2 regions of the Sinorhizobium sp. NG07B genome follow, and region 2 is predicted to be linked to the other one. Evidence: riboswitches for the same ligand, from Rfam matches in the RefSeq annotation. Region 2 holds a riboswitch; the other holds the start of a gene.
The links. Region 2 has a riboswitch for S-adenosylmethionine ahead of metA (homoserine O-succinyltransferase). Riboswitches for the same ligand answer to the same signal wherever they lie in the genome.
Positions count from the first base shown of each region.

Region 1: it holds a riboswitch for S-adenosylmethionine, as region 2 does, so the genes downstream of both, CO664_RS01820 (O-succinylhomoserine sulfhydrylase) here and metA (homoserine O-succinyltransferase) in region 2, are expected to answer to the same signal.

Region 1 is NZ_NWTD01000001.1:365,953-370,147, forward strand. It holds gene CO664_RS01805 (Hsp33 family molecular chaperone) at 1-177, shown strand, start outside; gene apaG (Co2+/Mg2+ efflux protein ApaG) at 292-684, opposite strand; gene CO664_RS01815 (CDP-alcohol phosphatidyltransferase family protein) at 796-1,410, shown strand; gene CO664_RS01820 (O-succinylhomoserine sulfhydrylase) at 1,463-2,647, opposite strand; SAM riboswitch at 2,690-2,768, opposite strand; gene CO664_RS01825 (2'-deoxycytidine 5'-triphosphate deaminase) at 2,844-3,941, shown strand; tRNA gene CO664_RS01830 (tRNA-Gly) at 4,036-4,110, shown strand.
Region 2 is NZ_NWTD01000005.1:168,362-172,556, forward strand. It holds gene CO664_RS18675 (VWA domain-containing protein) at 1-965, opposite strand, end outside; gene metA (homoserine O-succinyltransferase) at 965-1,888, opposite strand; SAM riboswitch at 1,950-2,027, opposite strand; gene CO664_RS31705 (NUDIX domain-containing protein) at 2,364-2,663, opposite strand; gene CO664_RS18690 (MoxR family ATPase) at 2,660-3,499, opposite strand; gene CO664_RS18695 (RidA family protein) at 3,548-3,928, opposite strand; gene leuD (3-isopropylmalate dehydratase small subunit) at 3,940-4,195, opposite strand, start outside.

The DNA.
Region 1 (4,195 bases), on a different contig from region 2:
CAGCCGCAGGCCGTCTACGATCGCTGCAGCTGCTCGCGTGACAAGATACGCGAGGTCCTGGAGGGACTGAGCGAGGAGGATATCGAGCACAGCATCGAGGACGGCGAGATCAAGGTCACCTGCGAGTTCTGCTCCACCGACTATCGCTTCGAGGCGAGCGAGGTGCGATCTCAATAAAGGCGGGCGGCTAATGCATGTCGCCCAAAAGTGTGCAGCGGTTTTGGGATAACGACATGCACAAAAACAAAGACCTAAGGCGCGCCGCGTGAATACGTTTGAACGCGACGGGCTTTAGTTCAGCGTCCGCACCAGTCCGGGAGAATCGAGCGAGAAGGCGGGGATGGCGACATTGAAGGTCTCTCCGTCTTCGGCCTCCATGCTGTAGTGGCCGAACATGACGCCGGAGGGGGTGTCGAGCGGGCAGCCGGAGGAATATTCGTAGGTGTCGCCGGGATTGAGCAGCGGCTGCTCGCCGATGACGCCTGGACCGCTGACCTCGTCCACCTGGCCGTTCTCGTCGGTGATGTGCCAGTAGCGGGTCATCAGCCGAACCGCGATTTCGGAATGGTTCGAGATGACGATGCGGTAGCCCCAGACATAGCGGCTATCATCCGGATCCGATTGTTCTTCGAGATAGTACGGCTCCACCGTGACCTCTATGTCGCGTGTCAGCGCACGGTACATGTTCGACATCCTGTTTCAAAACTGCTCGAGTATCATACAGCGATAAGGTTTCGTGAAGAATAACGGCAGGATTATACGGGTCCTTACGATTTTCACGCAAGGCAGGGGAATATGCTCGACGGCGCGGCGCGCAGGCATCTCGATCCTATCCTGAACCGGCTCGGCGCCGCCCTCGCCAAGCGGGGCTTGGGCGCCGATGCGGTCACGGTCGCCGGCCTTTGTCTTGGACTTGCCGCGGCCGTCCTGATTGCCTTGCATTACTACGTGGCGGGTGCGGCTCTCATTCTCCTGAGCCGGCTTTGCGACGGCCTCGACGGGGCAGTGGCGCGCGCGAGCCGCAAGACCGATTTCGGCGGTTTTCTCGACATCGTTCTCGACTTCGCCTTCTATGGCGCGATCCCGCTGGCCTTCATCGCCGCCGATCCGGCGGCCAACGGGTTTGCCGGGGGGCTCTTGCTCTTCGCTTTCTATGTCAACGGCTCGAGCTTCCTCGCCTTCGCCGCGATCGCCGAGAAGCGCGCACTGTCGACCGAGATCCGTGGTGCGAAGTCGATCTACTTCACCACCGGGCTTGCGGAGGCGACCGAGACGATCGTCTTCTTCGTGGCCGTCTGCCTGTTTCCGCACCGGTTCCCTGTGCTGGCGGCGATATTCGCCGTCCTATGCCTCTACACTGCCCTGTCGCGCATCGTTCTCGCGCGTCTCACCTTTCGTGACGGGTCATGAAAAAGCCGCCCGGCGCGGGCCGGGCGGCTGAGGTCACCTGAAATTGGACGGTTCAGGCGCGGATCGACTTCAGTCCCTTGGCGAAATCCTCGACAAGGTCGTCGCTGTCTTCGATCCCGGCCGAGAACCGTACGGTTCCGGCCGAGATGCCGAGTTCGGTACGGGCCTCGTCGGTGAGGTTCTTGTGCGTCGTCGTCGCCGGATGTGTAATCAGGCTCTTGGAATCGCCGAGATTGTTGGAAATCCGAACGATCTCAAGGGCGTTCTGCAGCGCGAAGGCCGCATCCTTGCCGCCCTTCAGCTCGAAGGCGACCAGCGTCGAGCCGCCGGTCATCTGCTTGGCGATGATGTCGGCCTGCGGATGGTCCTTGCGGCCCGGATAGATGACGCGCGCCACCTGGGGCTGCTCAGCGAGGAAGTCGGCGATGCGGCGGGCGTTTTCCGTCTGCTGCCTGACGCGCAGCGGCAGCGTTTCGATGCCCTTGAGCAACGTCCAGGCGTTGAAGGGCGACATGGCAGGGCCGGTGTGGCGGAAATAGTCGTGCAGGTTCTCGTCGATCCATTCCTTGTCGGCAAGCACGACGCCGCCGAGGCAGCGGCCCTGGCCATCGATATGCTTGGTGGCGGAATAGACGACGACATGGGCGCCCAGCTCCAGCGGCTTCTGGAAGAGCGGCGTCGCGAAGACATTGTCGACCACGAGCTTGGCGCCCACCTGGTCGGCGAGCCTGGCGACGCCGGCGATGTCGATCACCTCCAGCGTCGGGTTGGTCGGGCTCTCGAGGAAGAAGACCTTGGTGTTCGGCCGCACCGCCTTTTCCCAGTTGGCAAGCTCGCGGCCGTCGACCAGCGTGCATTCGACGCCGTATTTCGGAGCGAGCGTTTCGACCACCCAGCGGCAGGAGCCGAAGAGGGCGCGGGCGGCGACGATGTGGTCTCCCGCCTTGACCTGGCAGAGGATCGCCGCCGAAACCGCCGCCATACCGGAGGCCGTGGCGCGCGCATCCTCGGCGCCTTCGAGCATGCACATGCGCTTCTCAAACATGTCGTTGGTCGGGCTTCCGTAGCGGGCATAGATGAAGCCGTCGGTCTCGCCCTTGAAGCGGGCTTCCGCCGCTTCCGAGCTTTCGTAGACGAAGCCCTGTGTCAGGAAGATCGCTTCCGAGGTCTCGCCGTGCTGCGAGCGGGTGGTCCCGCCGTGGACGAGTTGGGTTGCCGGGCGCCAGGTCTTGCTCATGCGACGATCACCTTCAGAACAAAAAAACCGGCCGCGAAACGACCGGTTTGACACCCGGCCTTTTTAGCTACTTGTTTAACGTGGCTGCAAGCCGACCGGCCAAATCACCACGGGATAAAGCTCCAATACTGCCTGGCCGCGCTTGCGTCAATTCCCGGAGTTTGGTTTTGTCTGGCAACTGAGAATGAGGATCGGAATGGGCCGCGACACAGGGATTCTGGCCGACCGCGCAATTGCCGCGCTGTTTGCCACGGGACGTCTGAAGAGCGAGAAGCCGCTGGATGATGACCAGATCCAGCCGGCGAGCCTCGATCTTCGGCTCGGATCCAAGGCGTTTCGCGTCCGGGCGAGCTTCATGCCGGGACCGGCGCATCTCGTCGCCGACAAGCTCGACCGCCTGAAGCTGCACGTCATCGATCTTCGCGAGGGCGCGGTGCTGGAAACCGGCTGCGTCTATATCGTGCCGCTGATGGAGAGCCTGACGCTGCCGGAGACCATGTCGGCGTCGGCCAATCCGAAGAGTTCGACCGGTCGCCTTGACATCTTCACGCGCGTCATCACCGATAGGGCGCAGGAGTTCGACAAGATCCCCGCCGGCTACAGCGGGCCGCTTTATCTCGAGATCAGTCCGCGGACCTTTCCGATCGTCGTTCGCCGCGGCTCGCGTCTCTCGCAGATCCGTTTCCGCGTCGGCCACTCCGTTCTTTCCGAGCAAGAACTGCTGGGCTTGCACGAAAGCGACGTGCTCGTCGCCAGCGAGCGGCCCAACATCACCGGCGGCGGCATTGCGCTGTCGATCGACCTCAAGGGCACCGGCCCGGACGGCCTGATCGGCTATCGCGGCAAGCATCACACGTCGGTGGTCGACGTCGACAAGAAGGCGGAGCACGCCGTTTTTGATTTCTGGGAGCCGCTCTATAGCCGCGGCCGCGACGACCTGATCCTCGATCCGGACGAGTTTTACATCCTCGTGTCGCGCGAGGCAGTTCATGTGCCGCCGCTCTACGCCGCCGAAATGACGCCCTTCGATCCGCTGGTCGGCGAGTTCCGCGTCCATTATGCCGGCTTCTTCGATCCGGGGTTCGGCCACGCCTCAGCCGGCGGCAGCGGCAGCCGCGCAGTACTCGAGGTCCGCAGCCACGAAGTGCCCTTCATCCTCGAACACGGGCAGATCGTCGGCCGGCTGATCTACGAGCACATGCTGGAGCGTCCGGAAGGTCTTTACGGCATCGATCTCGGCTCGAACTACCAGGCGCAGGGCCTGAAGCTTTCCAAGCATTTTCGCGCCGAGTGAGCCCAATAGCTGGATGATTCACTGCTCCAATAGAGCAGTGAATCATCTAGACGCTTGACAGATCGCGACCATTGGGGAAATTTCCGCTTCAGACGCGGGTGTAGTTCAGTGGTAGAACGCCAGCTTCCCAAGCTTGATGTCGTCGGTTCGATCCCGATCACCCGCTCCATTTTCCCTTCCTTCCGTATTCGCCCGACCGGCTTTAAGAATGCGCGGCCCTGCCGAGGGCCGGCCTATGGTCAGCGCTGCAGCAT
Region 2 (4,195 bases):
TGGCTGATCTCGTAGGGGCTCATCGCGGCGTCGCCCACGAAGATGGCGCGGTAATCGCTGCCATAGGTGCGCAGGACCTCCGTGGTGCGGGTAATGTCGGCGCGGCGGCGGCGATTGTCCTTCCACAGGCCCTCATAGACGCAATTGTGGAAGTAGAAATAGTCCATCTGGCGGAACTCGGCGCGGGCCGCCGAGAACAGCTCCTCGACGATGCGGATGTGGTCGTCCATCGATCCGCCGACGTCGAAGAACATCAGGAGCTTGACGGCATTGCGGCGCTCCGGCCGGGTGACCACGTCGAGATAGCCGTGCTCGGCGGTGGAACGGATCGTGCCGGAGAGGTCGAGTTCGTCGGCCGCCCCTTGGCGCACCCAGCGCCTGAGCCGCTTCAGCGCCACCTTGATGTTGCGGGTACCGAGCTCGACTGTGTCGTCGTAGTCCTTGAACTCGCGCCGGTCCCAGACCTTGACCGCACGCCGATGACGCGAGCCTTCCTGGCCGATCCTGATACCTTCGGGATTGTAGCCATAGGCGCCGAAGGGCGAGGTGCCGGCCGTGCCGATCCATTTCGAGCCGCCCTGGTGACGGCCGGTCTGCTCGGCAAGCCGCTGGCGCAGCGTCTCCATCAGCCTGTCGAAACCGCCGAGCGCCTCGACGAGCTTCTTCTCCTCCTCGGTCAGATATTTCTCGGCGAGCTTCTTCAGCCATTCCTCGGGGATCGCCACTTCGGCAACATTCTGCGACGGGGAAACCGCTTGGAGCCCGGCGAAGCAATGCCGGAACACCCGGTCGAAGCGGTCGATGTAGCGCTCGTCCTTGATCAGCGCCGTGCGCGCCAGAAAATAGAAGGCCTCCACGTCAAAGGCGGCGATCCCCTTCTCCATTCCCTCGATCAGCGACAGAAACTCCCGAAGCGTCACCGGGATCTTCTCTGCCTTCAGTTCGAGGAAGAAGGGGATGAACATCACTCTCCGCTGCCGATCTTTTCGAGCTCGTAGGGTGTCGTCTGGTACATCTCGTTGATCCAGTTGCCGAAGAAGAGATGCGCATGGCTGCGCCAGCGGTTCTGCGGCGGCAGGGTCGAATCATTGTGCGGAAAGTAGTCGTGCGGCAGCTTGATCGGCACGCCGGCATCGACGTCGCGGAAATATTCGTCCGAAAGCGAAGTTGAATCATATTCGACATGATTGAACATGTAGAGCCGGTTGCCCTTCTTCTCGTGCACCAGGCAAACGCCCATCTCCTTCGATTCCATCAGGATCTCGAGGCTCGGAACCCGGTCGATATCGGCGCGGCGCACCTCGGTCCAGCGCGACACGGGGACGGCGAAGTCATCGGAAAAGCCGTTCAGATAGACCGACGAGGGCTTGAGGTTCTGGTGGCGATAGACGCCGAAGGCCTTTTCCTTGAGCGGATATTTCGGAACACCGTGAAAGTGGTAGATCCCCGCCATCGCGCCCCAACAGACGTTCAGCGTCGAGTGCACATGCGTTTCCGTCCAGTCGAAGATGCGCTTGAGCTCGTCCCAATAGGTGACCTCTTCATAGTCGAGCGTCTCGACCGGGGCGCCGGTGATGATGAAGCCGTCGAACTTGCGGCCCTTGACCTCCTCCCAGGTCTCGTAGAAGGCGAAGAGATGCTCCTCTGGCGTGTTCTTCGGCCGGTAGCCGCCGATGCGCACCAGCGTCAGCTCCACCTGCAGCGGCGTCGCGCCGATCAGCCGGGCGATCTGGATTTCCGTCTTGATCTTGTTCGGCATCAGGTTCAAGAGCCCGATCTGCAGCGGCCGGATGTCCTGGCGGACCGCCGCCGTCTCGGTCATCACCCGCACGCCCTCGTTGACGAGCGTTTCGAAGGCGGGCAGCGTATCGGGAATCTTGATGGGCATGGTTCCACTCGATCAATACAAAAAAACCGGCGGCGAGATGATCGCGACCGGTCCTCGGAAATCCGTTCTTTCCTCGGCCCTTTAGCGATTTCTTTAACGTGGCTGCAAGCCGGCCGGCCAAATCACCACAGGATCGTTTGATAGCGTGGCGCGGGGCAGGTGGTCAATGGAAAAGGAGTCTTGGGGTTTGCGGCCCCTCATCCGGCCTGCCGGCCACCTCTCCCCGTTCAACGGGGAGAAGGGACTCGCGGCGGCGCCCAAGCTCTCCCCCCCCCGCGAGCGGGGGCTAGTCCTCGGGTTAAGCCCGAGGAGAGGGGCAAACCCGAGGAAAAGGGCGAAGCGTCGCGCACTGCAGCAAGTCCAGACCTTCCTGCATTCCGTACCCCAGACGCGTGACGGCCTTGTCGGGGCTCATCCAAAAGAAGCGGAAGCGGATCGGCGCTCCACCGCCGTCCGGCGTCATTTCGTGATGCAGTCATGTTTGCCGCTGTTCGCCTTCAAGGGCGACGTGGAAATAGTGGCGGCGATGGCAGATTTCCCTATCACCTTTCCCGTAGCGAAAATCCCGGGTGGCGAATTGCGTCGCCGTGTCCGGCAGCGTGAGCCCGGTCTCCTCGAAAAATTCCCGAGGGGCCGCGCCTTCCGGGCTCTCGCCCGGCTCAATCGTGCCGCCCGGCACCTGCAGCTCGATTTCGGGAAAATCCGGTTCGTCGAAGACCAGCAGCGAACCCCGCCAGGTGGCGTAGATCAGGACCTTTTGCGCGTCCGGGCTCATGCGTCGCGGCGCGCCATGAAGGCCAGGCGCTCGAACAGGTGCACGTCCTGCTCGTTCTTTAAAAGGGCGCCGTGCAGCTTCGGCAGCATCGATTTTGGATCGGCGCGCAGGTCGGCCGGATCGATCTCATCGGCGACCAGAAGGCGGATCCAGTCGAGAGCCTCGGAGGTCGAGGGCTTCTTTTTGAGCCCCGGCACCTCGCGGATGCCGTAGAAGGCGGCAAGGGCCGCCGATAGCAGGGTCTTGCGGATGCCCGGATAGTGGACCTCGACGATGCGGGCGAGCGTCTCGGCATCGGGAAAGCGGATATAGTGGAAGAAGCAGCGGCGCAGGAAGGCGTCCGGCAGTTCCTTTTCGTTGTTCGAAGTGATGACGACGATCGGCCGGTGCCGCGCGCGGATCGTCTCGCCGGTCTCGTAGACGTGGAACTCCATCCGGTCGAGTTCCTGCAAGAGGTCGTTGGGAAATTCAATGTCCGCCTTGTCGATCTCGTCGATCAGCAGCACCACCTTTTCCGACGCCTCGAAAGCCTGCCAGAGCTTGCCCTTGCGGATATAGTTCTTCACGTCGTTGACGCGGGCGTCGCCGAGCTGGCTGTCGCGCAGCCGCGAGACGGCGTCGTAATCGTAGAGCCCCTGCTGCGCCTTGGTGGTCGATTTGACGCTCCACTCTATGAGGTCGAGGCCAAGTGCCGCGGCGATCTGGCGGGCGAGCTCGGTCTTGCCGGTGCCTGGCTCGCCCTTGACGAGCAGCGGCCGCTCCAGCCTTATCGCCGCATTGACGGCGACCATCAGGTCCTTGTCGGCAATATAGTCGGCGGTACCTTCAAACTGCATGGACCTGCTACTCTCGAGGTTGATGAATGCGCGAAAACCGATCCCGCCTCACCCGCGAAATGCCGTGACCTCGATTTCGATCAGCATTTCCGGGCGGATCAGGTCGCAAACGACCATCGTCGCGGCTGGGCGGATCTCGCCGAAAACCCCGCCGAAAATCGGGAAGACCCGGTCGGCGAAGCTGGCGTCGGTGACGTAGTAATGATTGCGCACGACGTCCGAGAGCGAGAAGCCGGCTTCCTTCAGCGCAGCCTCGATCGTCTTCAGGCAGTTGCGCGCCTGTTCCTCGACCGTCTTCGGCATGGTCATGCTGGCGTAGTCGTAGCCGGTCGTGCCGGAGACGAAGCACCAGTCGCCCTTGACGACGGCACGCGAATAGCCTGCCGTCTTCTCGAAGGGCGATCCGGTCGAAATCAGCCTGCGCGTCATCCGCGAGCCGTTCAGGCCCAGGGGCGCGATGCGGCGGTCGACTTCTCGAAGCTGTCGATGGCGCCCGCCTTTTCGAGCGTCAGGCCGATGTCGTCGAGGCCGTTCAGCAGGCAATGGCGCTTGAAGGCATCGATCTCGAACTTGATCGAACCGCCGTCCGGGCCGGTGATTTCCTGGGCTTCCAGATCGACAGACAAGACGGCATTGGAGCCGCGGTTGGCATCGTCCATCAGCTTGTCGAGGTCGGCCTGGCTGACGACGATCGGC